One region of the Agarivorans sp. JK6 genome, then DNA from elsewhere that is predicted to be linked to it. Evidence: predicted binding sites of a transcription regulator. Region 1 holds the regulator's gene; each other region holds the start of a gene.
The links. Region 1 encodes sigma-54, which starts transcription at its own class of promoters, with help from an activator protein. Its sites were predicted from a motif close to GTTGGCACGNNNNTNGNNT; they were not measured.
Positions count from the first base shown of each region.

Region 1 (5,209 bases):
TTATGTGCTGCTTGCTAATAGTAGCTTGGCTTTATTGCGTATAGATTTATTCTTCGTTGAAGTTAGCTTCTACTAGGGCTTGAACCGCATCTAGAGCGGCTTCTGCGTCTGCACCTTCAGATACTATGGTTAGCGTACTTCCTTGCGCGCTGGCTAGCACCAGTAAACCCATAACGCTGGCAGCAGAAGCCGTTTTCTCACCATCTATAATACTCAGCTCAGCGTCAAATTGCTGTGCCAGCTCAACCAACTTGGTGGCAGGACGTGCGTGCAGGCCTAATTTGTTTTTTACTACTACTTGTCTAGTGAGCTTCAAGGCGATGTTCCAAAGTTCGGTGGCGTCGTTGTACTTTTCGATGAGCGCTAAAGAGGCTAGCAAGTTGCTCGGCCACATACACCGAGCGGTGTTGTCCGCCAGTACAGCCAATCGCAATGGTTAAATAGGCACGGTTGTTAGCTTCTAAATGCGGTAACCAAGATTGCAATAACTGGCTAATTTGTTCGATATATTGGCTAACTAAAGGCTGCGCAGCCAAGTATTCTTGCACGGCTTTATCTAAGCCGGTAAGTGGGCGCAGCTCCTCTTGCCAATGTGGGTTAGGTAAAAAACGCGCATCAAACATGTAGTCGGCATCGTTAGGCACGCCATTTTTAAATCCAAAGGATTCGAACACCAAAATTAGCTGTTGTTGTTGGTCACCAGTAACGCGTGAGCGAATCAAGCCGCTTAGCTCGTGTACCGATAAACGGGAAGTATCGATACGCAAATCGGCATTTCTAGAAATGGGAGCTAATAGCTCGGTTTCTGATTCAATCGCTTCTGCTAAAGATAAATTACTTTGGCTAAGCGGGTGTACCCTGCGTGTTTCGCTGTAGCGACGGATCAGCGCTTCATCTTTAGCATCTAAAAAAATGCTTAATAGATTAATGTCTGGTCCTGCATCTCGTATTAGCTGTCCTACCGGTGATAGCTCATCGGGAAGATTTCGAATATCAATGCTAATGGCTACTTTAGAATAGGTTTTTTTTAAGTTGTCGATAAGTGATTGCCAAAGCACAACCGGCAAGTTGTCGACGCAATAGTAGCCGAGATCTTCCAATACTCTTAAGGCGACGGTTTTACCTGAACCCGAGCGCCCACTAACGATGATCAGTTCCATGATAATCCCTAAGGCTGATTAGAGTATTAGGCTACCATGATGTCGTACAATTCGTCATCACTTTGTGCACAACGAAGTTGTTTACATATTTGCTTATCGTTAAGTTTTTCAGCTACTTGAGCTAGAGTATTAAGATGTTGCTTACATTGATCTTCGGGTACTAGTAATGCAAATACCAAGTCTACCGGCTTGTTATCTATAGCATCGAAGGAAATAGGGGGATCGCAACGCAAGAAAACCGCTGTGGCTTGATGCTGATTGTCGATACGGCCATGAGGAATAGCGATGCCTTGGCCAATACCTGTACTGCCCATTTTTTCTCGATTTAACAAGCTTTCAAAAATGCATTGAGTAGTGGTATCAAGCTGCTTGGCGGCCAGTTCGCTTACTATTTCTAGGGCGCGTTTTTTTGAAGAGCATTGAACTGCACTTTGGGTGCAGTCCAAGCTAAGTACTTTATTTAGTTGCATGGGGGTGGCTAACGTTTGTTAAGTTTTTCTTTATGTTTGATGACTTGGCGATCAAGTTTATCAATCAGACTGTCGATGGCGGCATACATGTCAGAATGCTCAGAGGTTGCAAATACTTCGCCGCCGTTTAAATGTAATGTGGCTTCAGCAATTTGGTTCAGTTTTTCTACGTTGAGGATGACGTGAACGTTATTGATCTGATCGAATCGTCGGGTGAGTTTGGCAAACTTGGTGTGGACATATTCTTTCAAAGATTCAGTTATTTCTACGTGGTGTCCAGTAAGGTTAATTTGCATAGATATCTTCCCCTTTTAGTGGCCTTAGATAAGGCTCTTACGTTGGTTAGAAGGTGGAATTGCTAAAGACTCACGATATTTAGCAATCGTACGTCTTGCCACCTTGATCCCCTGATCTGCCAAAATATCAGCAATTTTGCTGTCGCTGAGTGGTTTACTGGTATTTTCGGCAGCTACCAGTTTCTTGATTAATGCACGAATAGCGGTTGATGAGCACTCACCCCCGCCATCGGTAGCCACATGGCTAGAAAAGAAATACTTAAGCTCGAAGATGCCGCGAGGTGTATGCATGAATTTTTGGGTGGTTACCCGGGAAATGGTGGATTCATGCATTTCTACAGCTTCTGCAACATCGTTCAGTACCATTGGCTTCATGGCTTCTTCGCCATACTCAAAAAACGCCTGTTGATGATGAACAATGCAGTTGGATACTTTTAATAGGGTTTCGTTGCGGCTCTCGATACTTTTAATAAACCACTTGGCTTCTTGTAAGTGGCTACGAATAAACTGGGTATCGTTAGCGTTGGTAGAGGTTTTACTTAAAGATGCATAGTGGGAGTTAACACGCAACTTAGGCATTGCATCTGGATTGAGTTCTACAACCCAGCGACCTTGGCGTTTTACAACCGATACATCCGGGATAACATACTGGGCTTGATTAGGCTCAACCGCGTTACCAGGCCGAGGTTCAAGCGTATGAATCAAACGCATGACTTCGCGTAGCTGGTCTTCTTTAAGTTTGGTTTTGCGGGCTAATAGACGAAAATCGCGATTAGCTAATACATCTATGTGATTTGAAACTACATCTTTGGCTTCATTTAGCCAAGGTGTGTCTTCGGCAAAACGGCTTAATTGGATTAGTAAACACTCTTGCAGCGAGCGCGCTGCTATACCAACGGGGTCGAAATGTTGGATGCGTTTAAGTACTGCTTCTACTTCATCTAGCTCTACATCTAAGTCATTGTTATCGCTTGAACGTAAGCCTTCTAGTAGCTGCTCACAGTCTTGGGTGAGGTAGCCCGATTCATCTACCGCATCAATAATGGCTAAAGCAATGGCTTGGTCTACTTCACTAAATGGAGTGAGTTGCATTTGCCACAATAAGTGGTCTTGTAAAGAGTCGACAGTTTCGCCCTGAAACAACATATCGTTGTCATCGCTCACGGCGCTGCCAGATGAGCTGGCTGGGGCAGAGCTGGCGCTGTAGATATCGTCCCAAGTAGAGTCAACAGGAAGGTCGTCAGAAACAGTTTCTTGGTTAATGGCATCGCCTGCTTCAATTTGACTGTTGTCTATGTCCGCAGTGGATTCGGCCTCGGTAGACTTCTCGTTGGCAGATTTAGCGTCGGTTGCGTCACTATCACTGGCGTGAGACTCATCCGCCTCAAGCAGAGGGTTACTTTCCAGAGCCTCTTGAATCTCTTGCTGTAAATCCAGTGTTGAAAGCTGGAGTAAGCGAATGGCCTGTTGTAACTGGGGGGTCATGGTTAACTGCTGACCAAGACGCAACTGCAAAGATGCTTTCATTAACTACCGCTGTTCCTTCTTCTTATTGTCTTTTTTTAAACTTGCACTTTAACTATAGCTTGAATTGTTCTCCGAGATAAACTCGTTTCACATGTTCGTTTTCGAGAATTTCTTCTGGCTTTCCTGAGGCTATCAATTCGCCTTGGCTAACGATATAGGCATGCTCACAAACATCGAGAGTTTCTCGAACATTGTGGTCGGTAATTAGTACACCTAGACCGCGATCACGTAGGTGTTCAATGATCTTTTTAATATCGATAACAGAAATAGGATCTACCCCTGCGAAGGGTTCGTCAAGCAAAATAAACTTAGGTGCGGCGGCTAGAGCTCTAGCAATCTCAACTCTCCGGCGTTCACCACCTGACAAGCTCATGCCTAGGTTTTTGCGAATATGGCCAATGTGAAACTCTTCAAGAAGGTCGTCTAACGCACCAATTTGTTGCTCTTTATCGAGGTCTTTTCGGGTCTCTAATACGGCAAGAATGTTCTTCTCCACAGATAAGCGGCGAAAGATAGACGCTTCTTGCGGAAGGTAGCCAATGCCTTTACGTGCACGAGTGTGCATCGCTGTACTAGAGATATCGTCATCATCGATGAGGATTCGGCCTTGGTCACGAGGCACCAAACCCACCACCATGTAAAAAGTGGTTGTTTTGCCAGCGCCATTGGGACCTAACAAGCCAACAATTTTACCGGTTTCTACATTTAGACTAACGTTTTTAACGACCTTACGGCCCTTATAGGCTTTAGCTAGGTTTTCAGCAATTAGGGTACTCATTATTGCTGGTCTTCCTTGGGCGTTAGTTCGTCAAGCTGCTGCGGTAGGAAAATAGTAGTTACACGGCTGTTTTCGTCGCCTTGTGCCACCATTTCTTGTTTGTTGATGCTGTATTTGATCATTTTACCTTTTACCAAGCTCTCTTCTTGTTTGAGTTGAGCATTGGTAGTGAGTGTTAGCGTTTGGGTTTTTAGGTCGTAACGCACTTCGTTAGCCTCAGCTTCAATTGGCTTGCCGCTATCAAGTAATTGATAAAACGTTGCTGGTTCGCCTTTAGCGATCATTACTTCGCTGCCTTTTTCCTCGCTACCAATAACACTGAGTTCTTCGGCGTGCATTTTAATCGAGCCTTGAGTCACCACAACATTATTGTAAAAGGTAACTCGGTTTTCTTTGATATTGACCTGCTGGCGGTCAGCATCAACAATAATTTGTTTGTTGAAGTCGTCTTCTAGTGCTTGTGAACCCCAAGAAAGCATAAACAAGCTAGCTGCAAGTGCTAACTTACTCTTGTGGGTTGTGGTAAACCGCTTCGATATCATCTAATAAAGTCACTATTTCGTTGGCTAAATCACCGTCCATGCCAACGCCATACAGTTCGTATGAAGGGCCATAAACGGTAACAGGTTGATCGCTGCTCATGGTTTCTGTTTGCAGGTCGATCTCCAATTTTTCGGTTATTAAGTCGCGAACATACTCGCCACGGCTTAAATTTTTAATTACTACATTGTCATTTAAAATGACGTTTTGCTGCTGCTGTACTGTAGCGTGATCGGCCACAATTTGCCATACAGGTTGGCTTGGATCTGGGTACACTAAGATCTTTGGTTGAGCAAAAGTTGTGTGCTTAAGTTGTTCAAAAAACTCCATTTCCTCAGCGTAGATCCGATAGCGCGGGCTGCCGTCTTCGCCAAAACTCACGCTGTAGAGCTTTTCGGCAACAAAGTTTGGTTTGCTGGCTTCGCGTTTAGCACTTAG
Region 1 covers NZ_CP113525.1:3,982,441-3,987,649, reverse strand. The annotation lists gene OV592_RS18370 (HPr family phosphocarrier protein) at 47-316, opposite strand; gene rapZ (RNase adapter RapZ) at 303-1,160, opposite strand; gene ptsN (PTS IIA-like nitrogen regulatory protein PtsN) at 1,187-1,630, opposite strand; gene hpf (ribosome hibernation promoting factor) at 1,639-1,926, opposite strand; gene OV592_RS18350 (RNA polymerase factor sigma-54) at 1,951-3,453, opposite strand; gene lptB (LPS export ABC transporter ATP-binding protein) at 3,506-4,231, opposite strand; gene lptA (lipopolysaccharide transport periplasmic protein LptA) at 4,231-4,710, opposite strand; gene lptC (LPS export ABC transporter periplasmic protein LptC) at 4,736-5,209, opposite strand, start outside.

Region 2 (5,209 bases), 2.2 Mb from region 1:
TTACCCGAGAATCGCTTACGCGGCAGTTACTTCACAGAGCTAGAGCTGTTAGTTGGTGCTAAACTTAGACGAGCAATGCGTAAAGACCAAATTATAACTGGGCGCGATATTTGCATAGTTTGCAAAGGTGATGCTGTTACCATCTCCGCCAATGCAGGTGGGCTGAATGTAACAACCCAAGGTACCGCTTTGTCTAGTGGCACTATCGGTGATACCATTCGGGTTAGAAATAATCAGTCTCAGCGTCTGGTCACCGGCCGAGTAAAAGCGATTGGAATAGTTGAGGTAAAACTTTAATTTTTTTCTAAAGTTTTACCAAAGCAAGCCGATAGCTTTATTGAATACGAAAAATTGATTAACTGTGGGGCGCCATTATGGCTTTAAATATTAACAACTTAGGTGGAAACCGTCCTAGTCAACTAGACTCAAATCGAGTTGCTGACAAAGGCACAAAAGAAAGCGCTGAACAACGTTCAACCGCTGGTTCTGCTGCAGCCCAGGATTCAGTTATGCTTACAAACGAAGCACAACAACTAAACCGTATTCAGCAGAATTTGCTCAGTGATTCAGATAGCAGAAGCTCGAAGCTCGAATCAATCAAGCAAGCGGTGGCCGATGGTACTTATCAAGTAGATGCCAATAAAGTTGCACAGAAAATGGGTGACTTTGAAAGTGAGTTTAATAAAGCGCTTGGATAATTAGCCTATGATCGCCCCACTACTGAATACTCAAGAGCAGCAACTCACCTTGCTGCTTTCTCTTTTGGAGCAAGAAAAAGTTGCTCTTGAACAAGACGATACTATTGCTCTTTATGCTGTTGCTGAGCAAAAAGAACAAGCACTGGCGCTAATAGCGAGTGCCGATGAAGAGATCGCAGCGTCTTCTAATAAAGAACAGCTGAATTCAGATCCTCAATTTGTTCAACAAGTAGATACCATCAAAAGTTTGCTGGCCCAATGCCAAGAACGCAATCAGCTAAATGGCGAAATAATTAAAGCCAGCAATGAAAAAGTCAAACAGCTAAGTGCCGTAATTGACCAACTGCAAAACCAAAATGCGTCTACCTATGACAAACTAGGTAAAAAGCACAGTTCACAACGAATGGGTAAAGGCTTTAAAGCTTAAGTTACCCCTCGCTTCCAGAAACTACATAATCCAAATTAACTGGGCATTAAGCTGTTCACCTTAGCTAATTGAATTTGAACTTCTGAATGCTCTACTGTTGTTAATGGAAAAAATGTTGCTTGTAGTAGTTACATATTCAAAAACAACAAAACCCCAGCCAAGGCTAGGGTTTTGCGTATAACAGTAATAGACGAAATTAACTAACCACGCTCCCCCATCGGCATCTTAGTTTTACTGGCCTGCTTACGCGACTCGATAATCATTACCCCATCTCGCTTAACTGGCGCAGGTACTTTGCTTTGATACACCTCATTCGGAATAAGCTCTTGAGCAGAAGCAACCACGACTTTTGATTGAGCGCCAACGATCCGAGCGTTAACCAAAATACCTTTATTTGATTTGCTAAAAGTACCTACGAGCAAGTATTCAATGGGTAAACGCTTAGATAACTCTTTTACGTTGCGGCTATATACAAAGTCCCCTTCTGGGGTAATGCGAATAAAACCAGTGGTTTTATAATCAATTACCGAAAAGCCACTTTGTTGCATTTCGTAAACAAAGCTTTCGGCTAGCTGCATGCCAAATAAATCAGTGGTGCGAAGGTTATCTAAAGGAACAAACGAAGCCACGCCAATAGGCGTATCGGCATTCACATAGTGAGAGCTTGAGACTAGGCGTTGCGACATTAGATTTACATAATCGGTCAGTGAGTGCTGAACATCAGGGTCACTCATATCTGGGCTGGCAGGGTTAAGCGAACGGCTTTGCATTCCACTTAAAAACAACTGGCCGTTCTCATCTACAACACCTTCCATGTAGTGAGCATTGTGAGTATGTGCGGCGTGATGCTTTGAGCCATCATACACCACCACTTTTTGCATTGATGGGGAACTCGAGCACCCCACCAGCATTGAAGTAGCCAAGGCTACTAAAGATATACCTTTCATGTCGCTTCCTTAATCGTCTATTACGCTTTAAGTATCGGCCAGAAAGGTAAAATCTTTACTAAAAATGAACGGTTTTTTGACTCTCAAGATGGCGAGTTGGTGCCATTGACATAGTAACGCGGTACACCTCTCTGAAATCAAGTTGCAACTCAGTAACATATACATCGTCAACCGCGTAGGCATTAATCACCTTAGCACCACGAATTACCCCGGCAACCGAGGCAGCTAAACGCTCGTTACCAAGCACCATATCGCTGACAGTTGCGGTACTATCGATATGTTGGCCATACACTTGCTCAGAAAGCTCTCGATAAGCATCTAACTTGGAGGCTTTCATTGCGCGTAATTGTTTAGCGCTCATGTCTGCGCCACGTTGCTGACTAATAGGCGCATAGCCAACGGCATTAACCACGGTAAAGTCACCCGGCGGCTCATAAGTCCATTCAACTTGTTTAACTTGGGTTGTTGGCGTACAAGCTAGCAACAACAAAACCGCTAAACTAATAAACCACGATCTAAAGTACAGATTGTTCATGACGCTGCAAGCTCCCATTTACACTAGTCACACGCGGTGAAGTTGCCCCCGCCATATTGGGGATAAATTGATAAGCAGCCGACACAACCGCTTGGCTAGATAGCTCAACTAAACGAAGATTCACATGCCTACCGGAAGTTGTTCGCTGAAAACTGCCAACCACCACATAGGTAATTTCCATTTCAGTTCTCAGTAAATCTGCATCTCTCGATAACGAAAATTCGCCGAACCCAGGGTCCATTTGCAAACGTCCAGTAAGGCGTGGCTCTACCATATTGACGCCTTCACGCGATAAAGCGGCAAACATTGCCTCTGCCACTTGCCGCCCAAATCCATCGCTCGATTGCAAGTTGTCTAAATCCACCACCGTACTTATGGCCACAGAGTCAGTCTCGGTTAAATCCACGTCATCAGTTAACTGTTGAGACAGGTTGTCGACATGCACATACAAAGCAGCATCTTGCTGCTCTCGCGGCTCCACATAAGGATAATTAGAAACATGATGTAAACTGGTATTGCATCCTTGTAGCGTTACCAGCAAAATAAATAGTGTCGTATATCGCATATCAATCTCCTCCGACTTCCTTGTTCCAAGCAATAACCGTTCCAGTCAAAAAAATAGCGTTTTATTTTGGGTATAGTTATTGCTTACTCCGAAACATAGGAGGGCCTTATGAAACAGATAATTCTTTTAGTTGGGATGCTTATTAGCATGTCGACACAGGCAATATGGTACGAGGCTAAGGGCCAAGCCACCATCGTAAACAACGACTTTGAACAAGCCAAAAGCTTAGCCACCCAAGATGCGGTTAAGCAGCTTCTGTTGTATTCGGGAGCGTCTGTTACCAGCATTAGCAAAGTCTCTGGCGGGCAACTCACGCTTGATCAAATTGAAGTGGTTTCTAAAGGCTCCTTGCATAACCTAACCGTATTAGACGAAGGTAATCACGGCCAACAATACTATATAATTTTACAAGCCGACGTATTCCCTGCTACCAGCCAATGTAAAGCCAGTGGTTATAGCAAAAACATGTTGCTGCTCCCTCCCTTCTTAAAGCAGCAACATCAAGCGCGTGTGGGCCAACTCCAAGAGCTATCACCAGCAGTTGAACAACGCACCTACGACATTGCTCGCCAGGTGGGTAATCAGTTCAACGTAAAGCCCCCACCAAAGTTACCTTTAAATTATTACAAGCCAGGAGAACATAACTACAAGGGCATTAAAGATGTTGCCGATCGTTATGGCGCACAATATTTGCTTGGCTTAGAAATCGAGAACATTTCTCTAGACAAAGTGCACAAGCCTAAATTTATTAACCTTAGTTATCCGCAACGTTACTTTGTGGTGAATGCCAGGGTATACAACGCCATTGATTTAGAAGAAATATACAACAAGCGCTTTTCAGTAAACGCGCCATGGGAGTTTGACGCCAGAGAAGTGATATCCCCCCACTCTGCCGAGTTTTGGTTATCAGCCTATGGAGAAACGGTAAACGCGACCTTGCAACAAGTGGTTACCGAAGTAGATGCTCTACTGGCTTGCCAACCCTTACAAGGCAGCGTGGTAAAAGTACTTGGGCCAGACCGCTGGCAAATAAACCTAGGGAAAGCAAATCAGCTTAACCGCGGCATGTTGTTAAACTTGATTCATCAAAACTATCACTGGGGAAACTGGGACATTCCACGCCAAGAGCAAATAATGGCTGACAGCATGGTAAGAATTGAGCAAGTGTATCAAGAGAGTGCAATCGTGGTAGCGGTTGACCCAAGCATGACGGCAAATATTCAACTTGGTGACTTAGTAAGCAAACAGTAAGGCTTTGCTTTTCATAAAGTTAAAGCTGAGTATAATGTACCCGCACACTAAACTAGGTGTGCGCCTTACTTTAGTGTCCCCTTAGTTCAGCTGGATAGAACAAGGACCTCCTAAGTCTTAGACACAGGTTCGAATCCTGTAGGGGACGCCAGTATCTGCCGCGAATCAGCGCGTCGGACGGTATCGAAAATCGTAGTGGTTCGAATCGTGCTCTAGCTAGGAACCGCAAACGCGAATGCCGCTTTTAGATAGGTAATCTTTTTGTTGAGCGCCCCCAGCGACTTTGCAGATTCGGATTCGCTCAATGCCTTCACAGCGTCGTCTACGGTTGCTTCCTTGGTTTTGGCTTCAAACTTATCCGCCCCCAATCCAAGAAGTTCATCTCACATGGAGCGAGCGGCCTTGCGCGCAGCTTCGAGCGACACAGTACCGAACTTGCCGATAGTTTCCGACTTGTAGTAAGGCTTTAACCGCGACGGTGTTTGCTTGTGCTTGCCAGTGTTGTACTTAAATATGAATGATTTGGTGTCTGCTGGCGTGATACGAACAAATAAACCCTTAACTGAACCGCGCCCGTTGTCGGCTAGCATATACGGCGATTTCTTAGGTTCTAATTTTGCAATATCTGATTCAGTCATTATTACTAGCTCCTCTCGAACAAAAAAGGCAGCTAATTGCTGCCTCTCGGTCGGTGGTCTCGACGTCGACACATATGTAGCTGTGCGTTAGCAACTCTCGCACAGTGCGTTATATGCTAGGCATATGCTTTTCATTAATATCTTCGTT
Region 2 covers NZ_CP113525.1:1,777,713-1,782,921, reverse strand. The annotation lists gene flgA (flagellar basal body P-ring formation chaperone FlgA) at 1-297, shown strand, start outside; gene flgM (flagellar biosynthesis anti-sigma factor FlgM) at 375-698, shown strand; gene flgN (flagellar export chaperone FlgN) at 706-1,125, shown strand; gene OV592_RS08460 (FlgO family outer membrane protein) at 1,326-2,072, opposite strand; gene OV592_RS08455 (LPP20 family lipoprotein) at 2,131-2,607, opposite strand; gene OV592_RS08450 (FlgO family outer membrane protein) at 2,588-3,172, opposite strand; gene OV592_RS08445 (flagellar assembly protein T N-terminal domain-containing protein) at 3,281-4,423, shown strand; tRNA gene OV592_RS08440 (tRNA-Arg) at 4,499-4,574, shown strand; gene OV592_RS08435 (Arm DNA-binding domain-containing protein) at 4,807-5,061, opposite strand; gene OV592_RS08430 (hypothetical protein) at 5,149-5,209, opposite strand, start outside.
Region 2: the regulator sigma-54 is predicted to act here: its motif matches at 3,200-3,218, upstream of OV592_RS08450 (FlgO family outer membrane protein).

Region 3 (5,209 bases), 1.4 Mb from region 1:
ACTAGCAAGTAAAGCAGATGAAGCGGCACTAGCTCAGTTGGTAGAGCGCAACCTTGCCAAGGTTGAGGTCATCGGTTCGAACCCGATGTGCCGCTCCAATTTAACACACATAGTATGGCGGGTTGGCAGAGTGGCTATGCAGCGGATTGCAAATCCGTGGACCTCGGTTCGACTCCGGGACCCGCCTCCATACTATAAATTTGTGTCGCCCGGGTGGTGAAATTGGTAGACACAAGGGATTTAAAATCCCTCGTCTGAAAGGACGTGCCGGTTCAAGTCCGGCCCCGGGCACCAACTCTTCTATCTATCCTATATCTCAAGCTTCCCAAGTTTTTCCTCATCTTGTCAGCTAATCTCATTGTTGCAATTAATCAGCGCATCAAATCATTTGTTTATCGATATCTGTTTTACTTTGGTAGTGTGCAAAGGCCGCCTATTTTCGCAACGTAAATACAGCAATGGTGTGAAAAGGCAGCGCCTAGATCGCTTTTTAAGCACTTGAATCAACTCCCTTAAAAAATCCGTTGACTCATTTCTGTAATACGTTAAAGTACAACTCGTTTTCAGGGGCTAGCTCCTAGTTAACAACAAAACGTGTCGCCCGGGTGGTGAAATTGGTAGACACAAGGGATTTAAAATCCCTCGTCTGAAAGGACGTGCCGGTTCAAGTCCGGCCCCGGGCACCAATTTGTTTAAAGATTAAAGCGGCACTAGCTCAGTGTGGGTATATAGAGTAGCGCAACCTGGTTGTTTACTCACATGCACTAAATAGTGATAAAGAATAAAGCGGCACTAGCTCAGTGTGGGTATATAGAGTAGCGCAACCTGGTTGTTTACTCACATGCACTAAATAGTGATAAAGAATAAAGCGGCACTAGCTCAGTGTGAGTATATAGAGTAGCGCAACCTAGTTGTTTACTCTCATGCACTAAATAGTGATAAAGAATAAAGCGGCACTAGCTCAGTGTGAGTATAAAGAGTAGTGCAACCTAGTTGCTTACTCACTTGCACTAAATAGTGATAAAGAATAAAGCGGCACTAGCTCAGTTGGTAGAGCGCAACCTTGCCAAGGTTGAGGTCATCGGTTCGAACCCGATGTGCCGCTCCAAAATTTGTAACGCTGTTTGGCGGGTTGGCAGAGTGGCTATGCAGCGGATTGCAAATCCGTGGACCTCGGTTCGACTCCGGGACCCGCCTCCATTACAAAGAAGAGTTTTGCCCGGGTGGTGAAATTGGTAGACACAAGGGATTTAAAATCCCTCGTCTGAAAGGACGTGCCGGTTCAAGTCCGGCCCCGGGCACCAATTAAAAAAGCCAGTAGCTAACGCTACTGGCTTTTTTGTTTGAACAAAACTATTGCATCTAATTGATCAGCCATACTGCTAGAAAAATTGGCGGCATGTGAATTCACATGCCGCATTGCCTTGCGCTATTCATAAAGTTACTTAGCTTACAGTTGATACTTATTAACTATCTGCTGCAACTTATCTACTTCTTGTCCAATGCTACCACTGGCTTGGCTCGCTTCATCTGCAAGAAGCAGCGCGGCATTGGCACCATCAGATATTTGTACGATATTGAGTTCCACTTCGTCCATTACTTTACTTTGTTCTTCAATTGCGCTGGCGATGTTAGTGTTCAAATCGACAACTTCGTCTACACGTTGAGTAATATTGGTAAAAGAGCCACCGGCTTCTTCGGCTTGTTCAACACCGCTAAGTGCGCGGCTGCTAGCATTTGCCATGGCATTAACTGAACTCGAGGATCCAGATTGTAAACCTTCGATCATTTTCTGAATTTCATCAGTTGAGGTTTGGGTTCTGTTGGCAAGGGTTCTCACTTCATCAGCAACCACCGCAAAGCCACGACCTTGTTCTCCAGCTCGAGCTGCTTCAATAGCTGCGTTTAATGCTAAAAGATTCGTTTGTTCAGCAATGTTTCTAATGACATCGATAACTCCACCTATTGCACTTGTTTGCTCTTGTAGCTGATTGAGTGAGGTAGAGGTGGTAAGTACTTCTTCATTTATCAAACCAATCGTCGAAATGGTTTCGCTGACAATCGTTTGGCCGTTAACAACTGCTTGTTGGGAGGCTAGGGTAGAGTCTGCGGCTTTATTCGCATCTTCAGCCATGTTGTTAACAGTGGCATTCATCTCAGCAACTGCAGTAGCTACTTGCTGCGTTTCTAGTTGCTGCTGATTAATCGCATCTCTCACCTCTTGCGATTTGCCATCAATTTGTTGGGTAGCAATTAACATTTCTTTAGAGCCGCTCTTAACTTGCTCTAACAACGATCGTAATGCTTCTAAGGTGGTTTTATAGTCATGGGCAATGTCAGCAAGTTCGTCAGAACCATATACTGTTAAGTCTTGGCTTAGGTCGCCTTGATTAACTCTACCTGCAACATAGCGAATTTGTTTAACGGTGCGCCGAATGGATAGATAAGCACCAATCATGAAATAGCAACATGCTAGTAGCACCCCGAGTAGGGCAAACAGCATAACGGCTCGTTTTTGTTCTGCACTGGCTTTACGCTTACCTAACTCTTCGCCAAAGTAGCTAAGCGAAGCAGCGGTAAAATCTTCGATTTGACTTAAGCTGTTATTCGCAAGCTGAAAAACAGTATCGGTATTGGTTTTAACTTGTTGGTCTTTAAGAATTTCATCACGAATCAAATTAACGATTTGCTTTATGCTTTCGGTAGTTTGCTGGGCTTGTTTACCCAGTTTAGTTTCAAACTGTTTATCGTAAGATATTAGTTGTGCCAAGGCTTTATCCATATCGTTAAGCACTTCGATGGCATTATCGGTTCTAAACTGAAGATCAGCATTACCTTCAGCGTCGAGAATGCCAAAGTCAGCAATGTCGCCTCCTTTATCTCTTAGCCTAGCTATGTTGCTTTGTAATATAGGTAAACGGGCGGTAGCTATGTCTATTAGGTAATAACTGCTTACTTCAGGATCTCTAGTTAACCCACTACTCGCGGCTACGCTATAGGTGATGGCCCTAATTTGTCTAAGAAAGGCTTCATGTTCAATGAGCAGCTTACCTAAAGAGCTTTTACTTTCAGCTAGGGCCTGCCAGCTCTGTTGGGCTTGCTCCATCGACGTTTTATTATCGCCAGAAAGTTGCGAGCTTAGTTGCTGCAGAGTGCTATTTAAATCTTGCTGAATAGAGCTGAGTTCATCTTTGTCGTAATCTGCGCCCATCGTTCTTAGCGTATTTAGATGCTGGTGCCTCACTACCGAGTTGAAGATACCGGGCAGTTGGTTAACAATCTCATATCCTGCTAACTCATTCTCGGTAAATGTAATCTCTTTATTCATGGTGAGGATAATTGACCCAAAACCATAAACGATTGGCATTAAAAACAAGCAAGTCCACATTATGAACTTGTATTTAAAACCTACTCTGTCACTTAAATAAACGGCAGGGGAAAAAATACTACTCATGCATAACTCCTTTTTGCTGAGTGCCAATCAAGAACGCTTAATTCATCACGCTAATGTAATTAGTTATTCGAGTATAAATATAAAAAATCAAATAGGTATAGCTAAAAGCAATAAGTGATTTACTTAAGGCTCGCTAGTTTCACTTGTTAACTTAAGTTGTTGATGAATATAAGCCTTTGAAGCATCGCAGTAGATTGCTCGTTGCTTATCTTTATATTGTAGCCACAATACTGTTTTCTTCTCACACAGCGTAACACGCCCTTGTTTTATTAAGTTTTGGTGCATAAATCACATATTTGCACCGTTATGGTGCCTTTTGGTAGCAATTACTGGGGCTTCATTTAGTGATTTATACCTAGATAGAGGGATGCGTTAGCGTTGGCATATCCATTGCTACTTAATACTTGCGACATGAGAGATGTATGGCTCTGCCTCATCAAGAGCCGCTTAAAATTTGCAATAGACATCTAGGGTTCCGGCTGCAACGCAGTGTCTGGACCGAGAGTTGTCAACCTCATAGAGGTTACACGGAGGGATAAAAGCCCGGGAGATGACAATAAATACGTCTCTCATGTTTTTATTTTAAAGTGCATAACCACATTGAGGTGACCATGATAAATCTAATTAAATCTCCACTCCGTACCCTGGCAGTAGCAGCCACCATCGTTAGCGCAAGTGCGCTTAGTGTTGTATCTGCCCAAGCCGCCGATAAACCTACTTATAAACTCGCTTGGACTATCTATGTTGGTTGGATGCCGTGGGACTATGGTGCAGCCTCAGGCATTGTTGATAAGTGGGCCGACAAATACGATATCAATATCGAAGTAGTGCAGGTGAACGACTACATCGAGTCAATTAACCAATACACCGCCGGTGGTTTTGATGCCACAGTAATGACCAACATGGACGCACTAACTATTCCTGCTGCCAGTGGCGTGGATTCGACAGCTCTAATTGTTGGTGACTTCTCAAATGGTAACGACGGTGTAGTACTTAAAGGTGATAAAAGCCTTGCTGACATAAAAGGCGAAAAAGTTAACTTAGTAGAGTTAAGTGTTTCGCATTATTTGTTAGCTCGCGCCTTAGAGTCAGTAGACTTAAAAGAGCGTGATATCAAAGTTGAAAACACCTCCGACGCCGATTTAGTTGCTGCATTCACTACCAAAGATGTAACAGCTGTTACTACTTGGAATCCGCTACTAAGCGAAATTGTGGCAATGCCAGATACCAACATGGTGTTCGATTCATCTAAGATCCCAGGTGAGATCATCGACTTGCTAGTAGTGAACACCGATACGCTTAAGCAAGATCCTAAGCTAGGTAAAGCTTTAACTGGCGCGTGGTACGAGATTATGGCCACTATGTCAGGTGATGATGAAGCAGCAATGAAAGCTCGTGCATTTATGGCTGAAGCATCAGGTACCGATTTGGCCGGTTATGATGCGCAATTAGCGTCTACTAAAATGTTCTACCAACCTCAAGAAGCTGTTGATTTTACCAATAGCGCAACTTTAAAAAGCACCATGGCTAAAGTAGCCGAGTTTTCGCACCATCACGGTTTGTTAGGTGAAGGTGCACCAGATGCTAGCTTTATCGGTATCGAAACTCCATCAGGTGTTTATGGCGATTCAAGTAACGTAAAACTTCGCTTTACAGCCGAGTACATGGATATGGCTGCCGAAGGCAAACTATAAGGCTCTGCCTATGACTCGCATAATTAATAAAAAACCTAGCCGCTTCGTGCGGCTGATGTTG
Region 3 covers NZ_CP113525.1:2,538,057-2,543,265, reverse strand. The annotation lists tRNA gene OV592_RS11870 (tRNA-Gly) at 23-98, shown strand; tRNA gene OV592_RS11865 (tRNA-Cys) at 117-190, shown strand; tRNA gene OV592_RS11860 (tRNA-Leu) at 208-294, shown strand; tRNA gene OV592_RS11855 (tRNA-Leu) at 600-686, shown strand; tRNA gene OV592_RS11850 (tRNA-Gly) at 1,033-1,108, shown strand; tRNA gene OV592_RS11845 (tRNA-Cys) at 1,127-1,200, shown strand; tRNA gene OV592_RS11840 (tRNA-Leu) at 1,218-1,304, shown strand; gene OV592_RS11835 (methyl-accepting chemotaxis protein) at 1,451-3,454, opposite strand; guanidine-I (ykkC/yxkD leader) riboswitch at 3,911-4,006, shown strand; gene OV592_RS11830 (putative urea ABC transporter substrate-binding protein) at 4,066-5,148, shown strand; gene OV592_RS11825 (ABC transporter permease) at 5,159-5,209, shown strand, end outside.
Region 3: the regulator sigma-54 is predicted to act here: its motif matches at 3,832-3,850, upstream of OV592_RS11830 (putative urea ABC transporter substrate-binding protein).